Linked DNA regions of Sphaerotilus microaerophilus. The protein of the gene in region 1 binds, or shares a complex with, the protein of each later gene. Links are inferred from orthologs where the notes say so. Each region holds a gene or a part of one and is shown in the gene's direction. Other genes may lie near its edges. The genes, in order: NGK70_RS14185 and NGK70_RS19830.

Region 1 (9,176 bases):
AGCTCATCAGCGTCGGGGCGGCCTGCATGTGCTTTGGCGCGCCGCTGCTGGCCGCCGCGGTGGCGGGCTGGGACCGCCGCCGGCTGCTCACCGCCGCGCTGCTGTGGTTTGCCATCGGCCACGCGCTGTGTGCGCTGGCGCCCAACTTCGCCACCCTGCTGCCGCTGCGCGCCCTCGCGGTGCTGGCAGCAGCGGTCTTCACGCCCCAGGCCGCCGCGGCAATCGGCCACATGACCGCGCCGCAGCAGCGCGGCCGGGCGATCACCACGATCTTCCTCGGCTGGTCGCTGTCCTCGGTGATCGGCATGCCGGTGCACGCCTACATCGGCGAGGCCTTTGGCTGGCGCTGGGCCTATGCGCTGGTGGTGCTGCTGTCGGCCAGCGGCGCGGCCTGGGTGTGGCGCGTCATGCCCGACGGCGTGCGCCCGCCCGCGCTGTCCCTGGCCGCCTGGCGCGAGGTCTTCACCCACCCGGTGCTGATGGCCATCGTCGCCGTCACCGCGCTGTCCAGCGCCGGGCAGTTCACGCTGTTCTCCTACCTCGCGCCCTACTACCGCGAGGTGATGCACGCCGGCGCGGGCGAGATCAGCCTGCTGTTCATGGGCTTTGGCGCCTTCGGGGTGCTGGGCAATGTGCTCATCACCCGGCACATCGACCGCATCGGCCCGGCCCGGGCGGCCGGCTGGGCGGTGGCGCTGATGGCCGTGGGCATGCTGCTGTGGCCGCTGGGCGCACTCGCTGGCTCGCTGGCGGTGACGATGCTGGTGATCGTGCCCTGGGCGCTGGGCTGCTTCGCGTCCAACTCCGCCCAGCAGGCCCGCCTCGGCCAGGCCGCCCCGGTGCTGGCACCGGCACTGATGGCGCTGAACACCTCGGCCATCTACTTCGGCCAGGCCGCCGGTGCGGCCAGTGGCGGGCTGATGCTGAGCGGCTCGGGCTACCAGTGGCTGAACTGGGTCGGCCTGGTGTGGCTGCTGGCGGCGGTGTCGCTGAGCCACTGGGCGGCCCGGCGCATGGACCGCGACCCCCACCATGTCTGACATCACCTCCCCCGCAGCGGAACAGGCCCGTGCCGCACCGGCATCGCCGGCCGAGCTGTTCCGCGTCTTCACCCGCCTGGCGATGCAGGGCTTTGGCGGCGTGCTGCCGATCGCCCAGCGCGAGCTGGTGGAGCGCTGCGGCTGGCTGACGCAGGCGCAGTTCCTGGAGCTGCTGGCGGTGGGCCAGGTGCTGCCGGGGCCGAACATCGTCAACGTCGCGCTGATGTACGGCGACCGCTGCTTCGGCTGGCGCGGCGCGCTGGCCGCCTGCAGCGGGCTGCTGCTGCTGCCGTTGGGGGTGGTGTTGGCGGCCACGGTGCTGTACCAGCAGCTGGCCACCCAGCCGATGGTGGCCGGCGCCCTGCGCGGCATGGGGGTGGTGGCGGCCGGGCTGGTCATCGCCACCGGCAGCAAGCAGCTGGCTGGCCTGAAGCGCCACCCGCTCGGCCGCACGGTGGCCCTGGGCTATGCCCTGCTCACGGCCGCGCTGGTCGGTGGGCTGCGCTGGCCGATGGCTGCCGTGGTGCTGGGCCTGGGCGGCGTGGCCATGCTGCACGTGGCCTGGGTACTGCGGCGTGGCGCGGCCAAGGGGCCGCGATGAGCGCGCTCGACGCCCTCCTCGACCTGTCGCGCTGGTCGGCAGTGCTGGGCATGCACGGCATGGATACGGCAGCGCTGTTCGGCCTGTTCGGCCACTTCCTGCTGCTGTCCATGCTGGCGGTGGGCGGCGCGATCACCACCGCGCCGGACATGCAGCGCTACCTGGTGCAGGAGCACGGCTGGCTGAGCGATGCGCAGTTCAGCGCCTCGATCGGCCTGGCGCAGGCCGCGCCGGGGCCGAACATCCTCTTCGTCGCCGTGCTGGGCTGGAACGTGGCCGGCCTGGCCGGCATGGTCGCCACGATGGCCGGCATCCTGATCCCCAGCTCCACGCTGGCCTTCGCGGCCTCACGCTGGCTGGGCAGCCGGCGCGAGCGGCTCGGCGTGCGCGCCTTCACCGCCGGTCTGGCGCCGCTGACCATCGGCCTGCTCTGGTCGACCGGCTGGGTGCTGGCCACGCCCGTGCGCCACCAGTGGAGCGCCTGGCTGCTGCTGGGCCTCACGCTGCTGGTGATGCTGCGCACCCAGGTCAGTCCGATGTGGCTGATCGGCCTGGGCGCGCTGGTTGGCGCGGCCGGCTGGGTCTGAGCCGAGATCGATGTCGCGCCGGCCTGGGGCTCAGCGCGGGCTTTCGTGGAAGACGTAGGGCGTCGAGTAGTCGCTGATCTCAAAGTAGACCCGCTTCTCACCGTCGTCGGCCGTGCCGTTGAGGTTCTCGTCCAGGATGCCGTAGCCGTAGCGATACGGGCGCGGATTGGTGTCGTCGGTGCCGTAGGCGGTGCTGATCTTGTCGATCTTGACGAAGCGCTTGACCACCTTGTCCCCCGCGTAGATCTCCAGCACGCCGTTGGTGCCGGTCCAGTTCTGGATGCCGCGGCGGATCTCGTTCTGGGTTTCCTGGGTGCAGCCGGCCAAGGCCAGCAAGGCGGCGCCGGCCAGTAGCGTGCAGGTGGCGCCAAGGCGACGTGGGCTCAGGGAGGTCTTCATCAAGTGGATCCTTGTCAGTCGGCGGCGCGGCTCAGCGGGTGCCGAAGATGCGGTCGCCCGCGTCCCCCAGGCCGGGCAGGATGTAGCCGTCGGCATTGAGGTGGCTGTCGATGGCGGCCGTCCAGCAGCGCACGTCGGGGTGGGCCTTCTCCAGCGCGGCAATGCCTTCGGGCGCTGCCACCAGCACCAGCGCGCGGATGTCGCGGCAGCCCCGCGCCTTGAGCATGTCGACGGTGGCGATCATCGAACCCCCGGTGGCCAGCATCGGGTCCAGGATCAGCGCGGTGCGCTCGTCCAGGTGGCCGACGAAGCGGTCCACATAGGGCTCGGGCTGCAGCGTCTCGTGGTTGCGCGCCACGCCCACCACGCTGACCTTCGCGTTCGGGATCATGTCCAGCGCGCCATCGAGCATGCCCAGGCCGGCCCGCAGGATCGGCACCAGCGTGACCTTGCGACCGGCGATGCGCTCCACCGGAATTTCGCCGCACCAGCCGGTGACCGTGGCCGGCTCCAGCGGGAAGTCGGCCGTGGCCTCGTAGACCAGCAGCCGGGCGATCTCGCCGGTCAGCTCGCGGAACTTCTTGGTCGAGCCTTCCTCGCGCAGGAGGCCGACCTTGTGGCGAATCAGGGGGTGAGGAACGGCGAGGACGGGCATCGGGCGTGACGGCGGTGCGTGGCAACGCCCGCAGTGTACTCAGCCGGGTGTGTCGTTTTCACGATCTGCGTCAGCCTCCTCGGGCTCCACAGGCTCCTGCTCCTGCGCATCCTCTGCTTCCTGCGCCGCCGCCCGGCGCTGGCGCAGCGCCTCGTACAGGCACACCGCGGTGGCCACCGAGACGTTCAGGCTCTCCACCGCGCCGCTCATCGGGATGTGCACCAGCTGGTCGCAGGTCTGGCGGGTGAGCTGGCGCATGCCGTCGCCCTCGGCGCCCAGCACCAGGGCCACAGGGCCGGTGAGGTCCACGTCGTAGATCGACGCCTCGGCGTCGTCGCTGGCGCCGATCAGGCGCAGGTCGCGCTCCTTGAGTTCGCCCATCGTGCGCGCCAGGTTCGGCACCATGAAATAGGGCACCGTCTCGGCCGCGCCGCTGGCCACCTTGGCGACGGTGGCGTTGATGCCCGCGGCGTTCTTCTGCGGCGCGATCACCGCCTGCACGCCCGCGCCATCGGCCACGCGCAGGCAGGCGCCGAGGTTGTGCGGGTCGGTCACGCCGTCGAGCAGCAGCAGCAGCGGCACGCCGCCCACGGCCTCCAGCTCCTCCAGCAGCTCGTCGATCGAGTGGCGCTGCGGCAGCGGGTCCACCCGCGCGGCCACGCCCTGGTGGCGCGGCGAGTGGGCCAGCTTGCACAGGCGGGCGTCGTCGCTCTCCACCAGCGTGGCGCCGGCGGCGCGGGCGCGCTCGACGAAGTGGCGCATGCGGGCGTCACGCCGCGACGGGTCGAAGTACAGCTCGCGCACGGTTTGCGGCGCGATCTTCAGGCGCACGGTCAGGGCATGGAAGCCGAACAGCAGGTTGGCAGGCATCAGGGGTCCGATCAGGAATTCAAGCGGCTGCCGCGGTGGCGGCAACGGCGGAGGCATCAGCAGCGGCATCAGTGGCGGCACCGCCGGCCAGGGCCGCAGCGGCATCGCCGCCAGGGGCGCGGACGGCCACGTCGGCGGTGATCCGCCCCGCCTCGATGCGGATCTGGCGGTCGCAACGGGAGGCGATTGCCGGGTCGTGGGTCACCAGCACCAGCGTGGTGCCCACCTCGCGGTTGAGGTCGAACATCAGCTGCATCACCGCCTCGCCGGTGGCATGGTCGAGGCTGCCGGTGGGCTCGTCGGCAAAGAGCACCGCCGGGCGCAGCACGAAGGCGCGCGCCAGCGCCACGCGCTGCTGTTCGCCGCCCGACAGCAGGCGCGGGTAATGCCCCAGGCGCTCGCCCAGGCCGACGCGCTGCAGCATCTCGGTGGCCAGGCGGCGGGCCTGGCGGTCCCCGCGCAGCTCCAGCGGCAGCATCACGTTCTCCAGTGCGCTCAGGTGGCCCATCAGCTGGAAGCTCTGGAACACGAAGCCCACGCGCTCGCCCCGCACCGCAGCGCGGGCGTCCTCGTCCAGCGTGAACAGGTCCACCCCCGCCAGCCGGACCTGGCCGCTGGTCGGCAGGTCCAGCCCCGCCAGGATGGACAGCAGCGTGCTCTTGCCGGAGCCCGAGGCGCCGACGATCGCCACCGACTCGCGCTCGGCGAGGCTGAATTCGATCTCGTGCAGAATCGTCAGCACCCCCGTGGCATCGCGGACCTGCTTGGTCACGCCCTTGACTTCAATGATGTTCTTGCCCATGCGTTTGCAGCCCTGGCAGCGCGCCGGCTGCGTAGGTGTTGGTGTCAGTGTCGACCGGCGGCACTTTATCCTGCTCGGGCTGGCCGGCGCCGCCGGCATGGCTTGTGCCGCTTCGACCCCGACCACGACCGCGGCCCCCTCACCGAAACGACGCCTGCTGGTGGTCGGCGACAGCCTCTCGGCCGAATACGGCCTGCGCCGCGGCAGCGGCTGGGTGGCCCTGGCCGACCAGCGCCTGAAGGCCGAACTGCCCGGCACCGAGGTGGTCAACGCCAGCATCAGCGGCGACACCACCTCCGGGGGGCGCTCGCGCCTGGCCGCCCTGCTCGCCCAGCATCGCCCCACCCACGTGGTGATCGAGCTCGGCGGCAACGACGCCCTGCGCGGCCTGCCCCTGGAGATGACCCGCGCCAACCTGGCCGCCATGGCCCAACAGGCCAAGGCCGCCGGCGCCAAGGTCATGCTCATCGGCATGCAGGTGCCGCCCAACTACGGGCCGGGCTATACGCGGGACTTCCAGGCCCTGTTCCCCCAGGTCGCCAAACAGGAGTCAGCCGCCCTGCTGCCCTTCCTGCTGGCCGGCGTGGCTGACGATGCCGACCCGATGCGCTGGTTCCAGGCCGACCGCATCCACCCCAACGAGGCGGCGCATCCGCGCATCCTCGCCAACGTCTGGCCGGTGCTGCTGCCCTGGCTGAAGCAGCCTGGCGCGAAGGGATAGAGCCTGACCATGCCCACCGAAAGCCCCGACAACGAAGCCATCCACGAGCCACGCCGCTGGCGTGACAACGGCTGGACCGCCCAGGTCATCAAGAACAACGACGACGACGGCTGGGCCGTCGCGATGTACAAGGCCGGCGAAGCCGAGCCGGCCCTGGTCGGCCCCTGGACCATGGGGCGCGACAAGAAGAACCCCAAGCCGCTCGATCAGGCCGCCTTCAACACCCTGGTCAAGACGGCGGGCGAGGTGCTGCGCCGCCACGAGCAGCAGCGGCACGCCGAGCTGCACAAGGAGTTCACGCTGACCGGCACGGATGGATCGGTGGTGGTGATGATCGACATCGTGCCCGACGAGGAGCACCCCTACGCGCTGCTCAGCGCACGCGGCGCCTGGGGCGACACGATCGCCGAAGTGCGCGTGCCGCCCAGCTTCAAGCTGACGCGTGCCAGCGCCGCAGCGTGGCTGGAGGGCGGCTGTCAGCCACCGGGACGATCGGACAGGTGAGGTTCAGCAACCACCCCGCCCCTGCGGGACACCCCTCCGGAGGAGGGGAATGGAGACGCCGGCCGCCAGGGGCAGGCAACGCAGCATTGATTCCCCTCCGTTGGAGGGGTGGCAGGCGAAGCCTGACGGGGTGGTTCACGATGGCACAACGAGACTTGAATGCAACCACCCCGCCCCTGCGGGGCACCCCTCCGGAGGAGGGGAATGGAGACGCCGGCCGCCAGGGGCAGGCAACGCAGCATTGATTCCCCTCCGTTGAAGGGGTGGCAGGCGAAGCCTGACGGGGTGGTTCACGATGGCACAACGAGACTTGAATGCAACCACCCCGCCCCTGCGGGGCACCCCTCCGGAGGAGGGGAATGGAGACGCCGGCCGCCAGGGGCAGGCAACGCAGCATTGATTCCCCTCCGTTGGAGGGGTGGCAGGCGAAGCCTGACGGGGTGGTTCACGATGGCACAACGAGACTTGAATGCAACCACCCCGCCCCTGCGGGGCACCCCTCCGGAGGAGGGGAATGGGGACGCCGGCCGCCAGGGGCAGGCAACGCAGCATTGATTCCCCTCCGTTGGAGGGGTGGCAGGCGAAGCCTGACGGGGTGATTCACGATGTCACAACGAGACTTGAATGCAACCACCCCGCCCCTGCGGGGCACCCCTCCGGAGGAGGGGAATGGAGACGCCGGCCGCCAGGGGCAGGCAACGCAGCATTGATTCCCCTCCGTTGGAGGGGTGGCAGGCGAAGCCTGACGGGGTGATTCACGATGTCACAACGAGACTTGAATGCAACCACCCCGCCCCTGCGGGGCACCCCTCCGGAGGAGGGGAATGGAGACGCCGGCCGCCAGGGGCAGGCAACGCAGCATTGATTCCCCTCCGTTGGAGGGGTGGCAGGCGAAGCCTGACGGGGTGGTTCACGATGGCACAACGAGACTTGAACGCAACCACCCCGCCCCTGCGGGGCACCCCTCCGGAGGAGGGGAATGGAGACGCCGGCCGCCAGGGGCAGGCAACGCAGCATTGATTCCCCTCCGTTGGAGGGGTGGCAGGCGAAGCCTGACGGGGTGGTTCACGATGGCACAACGAGACTTGAATGCAACCACCCCGCCCCTGCGGGGCACCCCTCCGGAGGAGGGGAATGGGGACGGTTCCAGGTTCACCCGGAACTATCGGTCGTTGCCGTTCAACCCTCGGTTGAAGGAACGGGCCAAGGCATTGCGCAAGGCGGGCAATCTGTCCGAAGTGCTGCTCTGGAATCAGCTCAGGAAGGGGCAGTTCAAGGGGCTGGATTTCGACCGGCAGAAGATCATTGGCAACTACATCGTGGACTTCTTCTGCGCCGAGAAGAACACCGTCGTCGAGGTGGATGGCAGCAGTCACGACGACAAGGCGGACTATGACGCACAACGCGACGCCTTTCTGGCGGGGCTGGGCCTGCATGTGGTCCATATCCTGGACAAGGACGTGAAGCAGGACATGGCCGCTGTCATGGGCTTCTTGATGCAGCAGATGTTTCCTGACCCGCAGGGCGCCGTGACCTGGGATTCAAGCCGTTGCCTGGGTCACTCACGCTGACTGTGCCGTCACTTTCCGCTGATGGCTGGCCTGGCAGTCGCCGCGTCGGCCCTGCCGTTCGATTTCACCCATGTCGGCAACTTCGGACACATGAGCCACACCGGCGACTCCGCCGGCAAGGCAGCGCTGGCCAGTGACCCTGCCCCCCTGCCCTCCTCCCGCCCTCGCCCCCGCTCAGCCTCTCAGGTCACCAGCACCCGCAGCGGGCTCGTCCAGGGTCCGGAACCCCGGTTGTTGACCCCGCGCATGCGCACCCAGACGAAGCCGGGCCTCAAGTCATCGACAGTGAAGCGCTGTACCGAAAACACCGTCTGCACGTGCGACCAGACCGAGGCTTCAGTACTCACGCTGCTCGGGTCGGTGGACGCGGTCTGCACCTCGTAGCCCAGCGCACCCTCGGCGCGGTTGGCATGCAGCTCGATCCGCCCGGTGTGTTCGGTCGGTGCACCGCGCAGGCCAGCCATCGGCCCCGGCAGCGCACCATTGCCATTCGAGGCGCGCGCCTGCTCCTGCCTGAGCTCGAAGCCGGTGCTGCCCAGTTTGGCCACATCGCCGTTGGCCGTGAACTCCACGTAAGCGGCCAGGCGCTTCAGCAGCTCGACGAAGCTGCGCCGCGTTTCCTTGCGCACCGCGATCTTCTGCGAGTCGTGCGTCAACGCTGCGTAGTAGGCGTCCCGGTACCCCTGGTAGGCCAAATCCAGCTGATCCCAGCTGGGTGTGGCGTCGCCCCAGGGCTGAGGAAACACCGGGTTCTCCTTCATCGCAGTCACCGCTGCGCCGCCGTAGGCGAGCAAATCCGGGTCGCTGCGCCGTTCCAGGCCAAGAATCAACTTCGGCTGAAGCATGATGAATTCCCCCATCGAATCAAGTCGCATCACCGTGATGCCCAGCCATCTTGCTGAGCCCTGGCGGCGCGGGGGGTCACTCGAAAGGGGGAAGCGGGCGTGAATGTTCCGCAGCGCCGGACCCCCTTTTGGGTTGGGGGCACCAGGAACCTGCAGCCGCTGTTCCCAGACGCGGCCACCGGTGCCATTCAGGTCGGCGCAGGCTCGGCCACGAACAGCTCGGCCGATGCCAGCCGCACCAGCTGGGCCGCCTGTTCCAGGGGCGCGTGCAGCCAGGTGTCCACGTCCTCAGGCTCGATCGGCACCACCGACCGCTTGTCCTGCAGGTGGGCCGGCCGCTTGGGGTCGGGCTTGTGCATCCGCGCCATCAGCGGGTGGGCATCGGCGTTCAGGGTGAGCATGGTGTAGGACTCGACCAGCTCGCCCGTGGCCGGATCGGTCCAGGTGCTCCACAGCCCGGCCAGGCTCCAGGGCTCGCCATCTGCGCGAGTGAAGCGCCATGGCACGTGCCTGCCCGTCTCCCAGCAGGGCTCGAAGAAGGCGGCCGCCGGGATGACGCAGCGCTGTCCACGCGCCCAGGG
Region 2 (9,413 bases), 1.4 Mb from region 1 along the record:
GCGGCGTCCATCCGCCAGCACCACCTCGATGCGCTGGGTATCTTCGACCACGTGGTTGTTGGTCAGCAGGTAGCCATCCGCACTGACGATCACCGCCGAGCCCATGCCCGACTCGGGCTCGCCGAAGTAGCGCTTGAACCAGGGCTCCGCGGCGTGCGGCGACCGGGTCTGCGCGCCCTGCGTCAGCACGCTGACCACCGACGGTGCCGCCTGGCGCGCCGCCAGGGCATGCCCCGTCACCGGCGCGTCGGCCGAGGCGCCCCGTGCGCCCGCTGGCGCGCTGTGCACCATCACCTGCACGCCCGCCGCGCTGCTGCGCCCGGCCAGCCACTGCGGCTGCAACGTGGCCAGCACGAAGACCACCGCCACCGCCACGGTGACGGCTTGCGAGAATACGAGCCAGAGCCTGCGCATGTCAGGAAATGAAGGATCTACCGCCGTGGAAACCCGTCGCGACGCACTCACTGCCCACCTGGACCAACTGCTGGAGGTGCCTCGCTTCAGCGATTATGGGCCGAACGGCCTGCAGGTGGAGGGGCGGGAGACGATCCGCCGCCTCGTCACCGGGGTGACCGCCAGCGTGGCCCTGATCGACGCGGCCATCGCGGCCGGGGCAGACGCTCTCCTGGTCCACCACGGCCTGTTCTGGCGCGGCCAGGACGGGCGCGTCACTGGCTGGATGAAGCAGCGCCTGGCCCGGCTGCTGCAGCATGACATCAACCTCTACGCCTACCACCTGCCGCTGGACGCGCATGCCGAGCTGGGCAACAACGCACAGCTCGGCCAGCGGCTGGGCTTCACGGCGCAGGGCCGCTTTGGCGAGCAGCAGCTGGGCTGGCTGGGTAGCCCGCCGGCGGGCATCGGCGACGCTGCCCAGCTGGCCCGCCACGTCGGCGAGCGGCTGGGGCGCACCCCCGTACTGCTGCCCGGCGACGGCCGGCCGCTGCAGCGGGTGGCCTGGTGCACCGGCGGCGCGCAGGGCTGGTTCGAGTCGGCCATCGCGGCGGGGGCGGACGTCTACCTGACCGGCGAGATCTCCGAACCGCAGGCGCACTACGCCCGCGAGACCGGCGTGGCCTACCTGGCCTGCGGCCACCACGCCACCGAGCGCTACGGCGCCGAGGCGCTCGGCGCCCATCTGGCGCAGCACTTCGGGCTGGCGCACCAGCACATCGACATCGACAACCCGGCCTGAGCAGGGTGCCGACGCGGCGGGTCGATCAGGCGGGTCGATCAGGCGGGTCGATCAGGCCGGTCGATCAGGCAGCGAGCTGCGTCGCGGCCGGGCCGAAGGCAAAGCCGTCCATCGCCAGCAGGCCGGCGTCGACGCTGTCATGGATGCGCAGCGCGGCGTGGTCGGCACCGCCCGCTCCGGCCGCCACGTAGAAGGGCAGCCAGTGCTCGTCGGTGGGGTGCTGCTCGGCCGCGTGGGGCGCCTGGCGGCGGTAGTCCCACAGCGCCTCCCAGTCGCGCGCCGCGCCGCGCTCGACCACCCAGTCGCGGAAGGCCGCCACATCGGGCTCGACCGACCGCTCCACGGCCCCGCGGTGGCCAAAGAAGCGCCGCAGGTTGTGCGTCATCGCGCCGCTGCCGATGATCAGCACGCCCTCGGCGGCCAGCGGGGCCAGGGCCGCGCCGATGGCCCACTGCTGGCGCGGCGTCCAGTTCGGCACCAGCGACAGCGGCACCACCGGCACCTCGGCGGCGGGCCACATGCGCTTGAGCAGCGTCCAGATGCCATGGTCCAGGCCGCCAGCGGCCACCGCTTCGGTGGCGATGCCCGCCTCGGTCAGCCGCCGCGCCACATCGACCGCCAGCTGCGGGTCGCCCTGGGCGTCGTACTGCTGTTCGTAGAGCTCGGCCGGGAAGCCGCCGAAGTCGTGGATCGCCCCGTGCTTGCGCTCGGCCAGCACCACCGGGCGGCGCGTCGCGGTGTGCGGCGAGACGACCAGCGCAGCGCGCGGACGGCCAAACTCGCGCTCGATGCGCGCACCGAGCCCGTCGAGGAAGTCACTGGCCGGCGAACGCTCGATCGCGATCATCGGCGAGCCGTGGGAGAGGTAGAGGGTGGGCAGGACGTTCATGATGATTGACATTGCAACACGCCGACCCTGAGGCGACATTCGGCGGCTTTGCACGCTCCATTCGGCGCTGTCACCGCGCATGGTGTACCTTGGCGGCCATGTCTGCCACGCCCCTGAGCCCGGCCCTGCCGCGCCCCGCCACCCGCGCCGATCGCCCCCCTTCCGTCCTCCGCCTGGCCTGGCGCCAGCTGCTGCGCGACTTCCGCGCCGGCGAGCTGCGCCTGATCGGACTGGCGGTGATCCTGGCGGTCGCCGCGCTCAGCTCGGTGGGTTTTTTCTCCGACCGCCTGCAGGGTGGCCTGGCCCGCGACGCACGCTCGCTGCTCGGCGGCGACGCGGTGGTGGCGAGCGACCAGCCTCTGCCGCCTGACTTTGCGCGCACCGCTGCGCAGATGGGGCTGAAGCAGGCGGTCACGGCGAGCTTCCCGAGCATGGCGCGCGCGCCCGAGGAACGTGGCGAGCGCACCCTGCTGGTGGCGGTCAAGGCGGCCAGCGCCGGCTATCCGCTGCGCGGCGCGCTGCGCATCAGCGATGCGCCGGCCACTGCGCAAGGTGCCACACCAAGTGGGGCCGCCTCGGCCCACCGCGAGGTTGCCCAGGGCCCGGCACCCGGCAGCGTCTGGGTCGATGCCGCGGTGCTCGATGCGCTGCAACTGCGCCTGGGCGACACGCTGATGCTGGGCGAGGCGGGGCTGCGCGTGGCCGCCGTGCTGCGGGTGGAGCCCGACCGGGGCGCCGGCTTCATGAACTTTGCCCCGCGGGTGCTGATGCACACCGCCGACCTGGACGCCACCCGGCTGATCCAGCCGGCCAGCCGCGTGACCTGGCGTCTGGCGGTGGCAGCGTACGACGGGCGTGGCGCCAGCACCGCGGTGAAGGGCTACGTCAGCTGGGCCGAGGAGGCGCTGCAGCGCGAGCGGGTACGCGGCGCGCGCGTCGAATCGCTCGACAGTGCCCGCCCGGAAATGCGCCAGACGCTGGACCGCGCCGGCCAGTTCCTGCAGCTGGTGGCCGTGCTGGCTGCGCTGCTGGCCGCCGTGGCCGTGGGCATTGCCGCGCGCGGCTTTGCGCTGCGCCACCTGGACGCCTGCGCCATGCTGCGCGTGCTCGGCCAGCCGCAGCGGCGCATCGCTGCCACCTATGCGCTGGAGCTGCTCTGGGTCGGGCTGCTCGCCAGCGCCCTGGGGGTGCTGCTGGGCCTGGTGGTGCACCAGGGCTTCGTCTGGCTGCTGGCCGGGTTGATCGACGCCCAGCTGCCGGCGCCGACTGCGTGGCCGGCGGCGCTGGGTGGTGGCGTCGGGCTGATCCTGCTGGCCGCCTTCGGTCTGCCGCCGGTGCTGCAGCTCGCCAGCGTGCCGGCGCTGCGGGTGATCCGGCGCGACCTGGGCGAGCCCCGCGCCGCCTCGCTGCTGGTGCTGGCCACCGGCATCGCCGGCTTTGCCGGACTGCTGATGCTGGCCGCTGCCGACCTGAAGCTGGGCGGCATCGCCGTGGGCGGCTTTGCCGCCGCCTGGCTGTTCTTTGCCGGCAGTGGCTGGCTGGCCGTGCACCTGCTGCGCCGCCTGGTGCCCGAGGTGGGCGCGCCACGCTGGCTGACGCTGGCCAAGCGCCAGCTGGCGGCACGCCCGGGGCTGGTCGTGCTGCAGGTCAGCGCCCTGGCGGTGGGCATGATGGCGCTCGTCCTGCTGGTGATGCTGCGCACCGATCTGGTCCGCAGCTGGCGGGCGGCGACGCCGCCGGACGCACCGGACCGCTTCGTCATCAACGTGCTGCCCGAGCAGGGCGAGGCCTTCCGCGCCACGCTGCGCGACGCGGGCGTGGCTCGCTACGACTGGTACCCGATGATCCGCGGCCGGCTGGTGGCGGTGAACGGCCGCGAGGTGAAGCTGGAGGACTACGCCGCCGACCGCGCCAAACGGCTGGTCGACCGCGAGTTCAACCTCAGCCACGATGCCGCGCTGCCGGCGCACAACCAGGTGGTGGCGGGGCGCTGGCAGGCCGACGAGGCGGACGCCCTCAGCGTCGAGGAGGGCCTGGCGCAGACCCTGGGGCTGAAGCTGGGCGACCGGCTGCGCTTCGACATCGCCGGCAGCCCGGTGGAGGGCCGTATCAGCAGCCTGCGCAAGGTGGACTGGGCCTCGATGCGGGTCAACTTCTTCGTGCTGTTCCCGCGCGCCCGGATGACGGACCTGCCGGTGACCTACATCGCGGCCTTCCGCGCGCCCGACGGTGCGGGCCAACGCGGCTTCGACGCCACGCTGGCGCGGCAGTACCCGAACATCACCAGCGTGGACGTGTCCGCGCAGATCGCCCAGGTGCAGCGGGTACTGGACCAGGTGGTGCAGGCGGTGGAGTTTCTGTTTGCCTTCACGCTGGCGGCCGGTCTGCTGGTGCTGTTCGCGGCGGTGAGCGCCAGCCGTGAGGCGCGCGCGCGCGAATTCGCGCTGCTGCGGGCGATGGGCGCGGGCAGCCGACTGCTGGCGCAGGTGCAGCGCGCGGAGCTGCTGTCGGTGGGGGCCCTGGCCGGCCTGCTGGCCAGCGCTGCCGCGATGGGCGTGGGCTGGGCACTGGCGCGCCAGGTGTTCAACTTCGACTGGAACGCGCCGCTGTGGGTGCCGCTGGCCGGCACGGCCGCCGGTGCGCTGCTGGCGCTGGGGGCCGGCTGGTGGAGCCTGCGCGAGCTGCTGCAGCGCCCGGTGGTCGAAACGCTGCGCCGCGCGGCGGACTAGCGCCGCGGGCAGGGGCGGATCAGAAGCTGGCGTCGAGCGCGCCGAGCTCGTCGCCGGTCAGCACCGACTCGATGTCCACCAGGATCAGCATGCGCTCGGCGACGTTGGCGATGCCGCGGATGTAGCGGGTGTCGACCAGGGCATTCATCGCCGGGGCAGGCTGCACCAGCGCCGCGTCGAGCTGGATCACGTCCGACACGGCATCAACCACCGCGCCGATGACCCGCCCACGCATGTTCAGCACGATGACCACGGTCATGGCGTTCAGCTCGGCGCTGTCGCAGCCCAGCTTCAGGCGCAGGTCGATGATCGGCACGATCACGCCGCGCAGGTCCACCACCCCCTTCAGGAAGGCCGGTGAGTTGGCAATGCGCGTGGGTGCCTCGTAGGAGCGGATCTCCTGCACCTTGAGGATGTCGACCCCGTACTCCTCGCCGCCCAGGCGGAAGGTGAGGAACTCACCCGCACTGGCAGCGGCACCGCGGGCGGCGTTGGCCGACTGACGACCGTAGGACGCGAGGGATTGTTCGGCGAGCGCGCTGCGCGGCCGGTCCTGGACGATGCTCATGGGGGACTCCTGTCGAACAGGGAAGGCAGTGAACGCTGGGAACGCGGTGGACGCGGGGAAGGCAGAACGGGCAGGTTCGGCCGCTGGCAGCCGGTGCGCTGGCCGAGCCCCGCAGGAGGGTTATCGGCAGGCACCGGGGATTCAGTAGGCGGCAGGATTCAGAAGGTGGTCCAGTCGTCGCCTGCCGTCGCGACCTGGGTTGCGGCGGCCTGGGTTGGCACGGCAGGCTGGGCGCGGGGAGGCTTCGGCGCGGGGGCCGCCGCCGCACGCGCTGCCTGTGCAGGGGCCGGCTGCGCACGGGCTGGCTCCGCGTGACCACCGGCCACGTGGAAGGCCGCCACGACCTCGGTCAGGCGCCGGGACTGCTCGCGCAGGCTCTCTGCCGCGGCGGCACTCTGCTCGACCAGCGCCGCGTTCTGCTGCGTCATCTGGTCGAGCTGGGTGACCGCGCCGTTGACGTGGCCCAGCTCGACGCTCTGCTCGCTCGCCGCCGAGGTGATCTCGCCGATGATGTGATTGACCCGCTGCACATCGGCAACCAAGGCACCGATGGTGGTCCCGGCAGCGTGGACCAGCCGCCCGCCACTGTCCACGGTCTCGACGCTGGCAGCGATCAGGCCCTTGATCTCGCGCGCCGCATCGGCGCTGCGCTGCGCCAGGCTGCGCACCTCGCCAGCCACCACCGCAAAGCCACGGCCCTGCTCGCCAGCACGCGCGGCTTCCACCGCCGCGTTGAGCGCCAGGATGTTGGTCTGGAAGGCGATGCTGTCGATCACGCCGATGATCTCGCCGATCTTGCGGCTGGAGCCGCTGATCTGCTCCATGTTGTCAACCACCTGGGCCATCACCTGCCCGCCCCGCTGGGCGGCCTCGGCCGCGGCGCTGGCGAGCTGGTTGGCCGCGCGGGCGGAATCCGCCGTCTGCCGCACGGTGGTGGTGAGCTGCTCCATGGAGCTGGCGGTTTGCTGCAGCGAGCCGGCCGTCTGCTCGGTACGGCTGGACAGGTCCTGGTTGCCACTGGCGATCTCGCTGCTGGCGGTGCCGATGGCCTCGGTGGTCTGGCGGATGTTGCCGACCATGCCCGCCAGCGCCCCCTGCATCTCTGCCAGCGCCGCCAGCAGGTGAGAGCACTCGTCGCGGCCGGTGACGACGATCTGGCGGGTCAGATCGCCCCGCGCAATCGCCAGCGCGGTGGCCTCGGCCCGCCTGACCGGCTCGACGATGCTGCGCGAGTTCATCAGCGTGAGTGGGGCCACCAGGATGAACGCCACCGCGAGTGCCGCGGCGAGCGACCACCAGGCCATTTGCACCGTCCGCTCCTGCACGCGGACCGCCGCAAGCGTCTCCGCATCGAGAGCCGACGCCAGGATCTCGACCTGCGCGTCCACGTCACGGACCAGATCCTTGGCAGAAGCCATCGCCTGGTTTGCCGCCGGCGCGTCGTTGAAGCCACCGATCTCGACCGCCTGAAAAACCGGCTTCGCCTTGTCGGCATACTGGGTCATCAAGCTGCTGATCTTGCGCGCCGGATCACCCCTGCCGGCCGCCTCGGCACCTTCCAATCGATGCGCACTGTCCAGGACCTGCGCGACCGCAGCCTGCCACTTCGGGCGATAGGCTCGTTGCTGCTCGGCACTGTCGTAGTTGATCAGCAAATCCTTCTCATACCGGCGCACATTTCCCAAGGCGGTACGCAGGCCCGCCAAGATCACCGTGCTGCCGTGGGTCGACTCCATGTGACGGGACGCGCCGGCCGTGACCTCATTCAGTCCCCACAGAGCCGTTCCGCCGACCAGGGCGAGAAGACAGAGCACCATCGCGATGGCGCCCAGCATGCGCAAGCGGATCGTGAACGACCGCAGCAGGTTCATCGGGCTCATGGCGTCTCCCCGGCGCAGGACGGCGACAGGGCGCCGCCTGCGAAGTCAGCGTCAGTGACGCGAGCGGCGCACCAGCGAGCCGGTGTCCAGGATCAGCGCGACGCGGCCATCGCCCATGATGGTGGCGCCGGACACATCCGTCACCTTGCGGTAGTTGGCTTCGAGGTTCTTGACCACCACCTGCTGCTGGCCGAGCAGCTCATCGACCAGCAGAGCCACGCGCCCGCCCTCGGCCTCCACCACGACCATGATCGAGGAGACCCGCTCGAAGTCGAAGCGCGGCACGTCGAACACCCGCTCCAGCTCGATCACCGGCATGTACTCCTCGCGCACCTGCACCACGCGGCCCGTGCCGCCGATGGTCTTGATGGTCTTGTCGGTGACCTGGAAGCTCTCGACCACCGAGGCCAGCGGCAGGATGTAGACCTCGTCGCCCACGCCCACGCTCATGCCGTCCATGATCGCCAGCGTCAGCGGCAGCCGCACCTTGACACTCATGCCGTAGCCTTCGGCGGAGTCGATCTCCACCGAGCCGCCCAGCGAGGTGATGTTCTTCTTCACCACGTCCATGCCCACGCCCCGGCCGGACACGTCGGTCACCACCTCCGCGGTGGAGAAGCCGGGCGCGAAGATGAGCCCCCAGACGTCCTGGTCACTCATCGAATCGGGGGCGTCCAGGCCGCGTTCGCGCGCCTTGTTCAGGAGCTTCTCGCGCGACAGACCCTTGCCGTCGTCGCGCACCTCGATGACGATCGAGCCGCCCTGGTGCGAGGCCGACAGCGTGATCGTGCCCACGTCCGGCTTGCCCTTGGCGAGGCGTTCGTCGGGCATCTCGACGCCGTGGTCGCAGGAATTGCGCACCAGGTGCGTCAGCGGGTCGGTGATCTTCTCGATCAGGCCCTTGTCCAGCTCGGTGGCCTCGCCCTGAGTGACCAGCTCCACCTTCTTGCCCAGCTTGCTGGCCAGGTCGCGCAGCATGCGGGGAAAGCGGTTGAACACCGTCGACATCGGGATCATGCGGATCGACATCACCGCTTCCTGCAGGTCGCGGGTGTTGCGGTCGAGGTCGTTCAGCCCGGCCACCAGCTGCTGGTAGACCACCGGGTCGAGGTCGCGGCTGTTTTGCGCCAGCATGGCCTGGGTGATCACCAGCTCGCCCACCAGGTTGATCAGCTGGTCGACCTTTTCCACCGCCACGCGGATGGTGGTGGAGTCGAGGCCGCCGGTGCTGGCCTTGTCATTGCGCACGGCTGGGGCGGAGCGGGCCGCCTCGGCACGTGGCGCTGGCGCGGCGACGGGCGCTGCCGGCGCCACGGCTGGCACGGGGGCCGCCGCCGGTGCCGGCGGCAGCGCCGCTGCAACCCCGTCGGACGTCATGGCCGTGGCCGGTGCGCCCGGCGCGTCGTCGAAGAAGCCATAGCCCGGATCGGCCGCGGCCTTGGCCGGCACGGCCGGGGTGGGCACGCCCGCAGCCTGGCCAACCTCCTCGGGCGGCACCCCCGGATTGCCGGGATAGAACCCGTAGCCCGGGCCGAGCGGCTGCAGCTGCACCTGCTCGCGGGCGACGTGGAAGGTGAACAGGTCGATCAGCTCGGCATCGCTGCTGGTGGTGACCACCTTGAAGCGGCGCATGCCGTCGATGGGGCGCCCCATGTCGAGCGGCTCGATGCTGCCCAGGTCCGGGATCTCCTTGAACAGCTCCTGCAGGTTGTCGGCCAGCGAGACGTCCTTGAGCGGACCGACCCGCAGTTCGAGCTCACGCCGGCCGGGCACCGCTTGTGCAGGCACCACCGCAGTCTGCGAGGCCGCCGACGGCGCCGCAGCGACGGTGGACACATCCGCTGCAGCTGGCACCTCGCCGCTGGCCAGCGAACGGATGTGGATCAGCAGCTCGGTGGTATCAACCAGCTCGCGGCCCGAGCCCTGGTGGCGCTCCAGCTGGGCGCGCAGCGCATCGCCCGCACCCAGCAGCACGTCGACCATGCGCACGTGCGGCTGCAGCTCGTGGCGGCGCAGCTTGTCCAGCAGGGTCTCCATCTCGTGGGTCAGCTCGGCCACGTCGGCAAAGCCGAAGGTGGCGGCGCCGCCCTTGATCGAGTGGGCACAGCGGAAGATGGCGTTGAGCTCCTCGTCATCCGCCGCCGCGACGTTC

What was found.
Region 2: the proteins of NGK70_RS14185 (region 1) and NGK70_RS19830 are in contact, whole or in part, in a cryo-EM structure (PDB 9GE8), measured with the Escherichia coli proteins. The link is inferred for Sphaerotilus microaerophilus from one-to-one orthologs.

The regions. Positions count from the first base shown.
Region 1 is NZ_AP025730.1:3,278,694-3,287,869, forward strand. The notes cover bases 3,884-6,813. They hold NGK70_RS14185 (arylesterase), read left to right. Parts: upstream 3,884-4,952; coding sequence 4,953-5,675; downstream 5,676-6,813. Other genes in these bases: rlmB (23S rRNA (guanosine(2251)-2'-O)-methyltransferase RlmB), read right to left, coding at 3,884-4,152; NGK70_RS14180 (ABC transporter ATP-binding protein), read right to left, coding at 4,172-4,954; NGK70_RS14190 (hypothetical protein), read left to right, coding at 5,685-6,179. Outside these bases: NGK70_RS14150 (MFS transporter), read left to right, coding at 1-1,040; NGK70_RS14155 (chromate transporter), read left to right, coding at 1,033-1,641; NGK70_RS14160 (chromate transporter), read left to right, coding at 1,692-2,228; NGK70_RS14165 (hypothetical protein), read right to left, coding at 2,259-2,627; upp (uracil phosphoribosyltransferase), read right to left, coding at 2,659-3,282; more of rlmB, read right to left, coding at 3,322-3,883; NGK70_RS14195 (endonuclease domain-containing protein), read left to right, coding at 7,352-7,750; NGK70_RS14200 (hypothetical protein), read right to left, coding at 7,933-8,595; NGK70_RS14205 (SOS response-associated peptidase), read right to left, coding at 8,784-9,176. UniProt on the Escherichia coli protein: TesA is a multifunctional esterase that can act as a thioesterase, lysophospholipase and protease.
Region 2 is NZ_AP025730.1:4,643,615-4,653,027, forward strand. What follows is about bases 1,847-5,013. They hold NGK70_RS19830 (ABC transporter permease), read left to right. Parts: upstream 1,847-2,182; coding sequence 2,183-4,813; downstream 4,814-5,013. Other genes in these bases: NGK70_RS19825 (dioxygenase family protein), read right to left, coding at 1,847-2,084; NGK70_RS19835 (chemotaxis protein CheW), read right to left, coding at 4,833-5,013. In the rest of the region: NGK70_RS19815 (S1C family serine protease), read right to left, coding at 1-414; NGK70_RS19820 (Nif3-like dinuclear metal center hexameric protein), read left to right, coding at 440-1,195; more of NGK70_RS19825, read right to left, coding at 1,260-1,846; more of NGK70_RS19835, read right to left, coding at 5,014-5,381; NGK70_RS19840 (methyl-accepting chemotaxis protein), read right to left, coding at 5,540-7,261; NGK70_RS19845 (chemotaxis protein CheW), read right to left, coding at 7,313-9,413.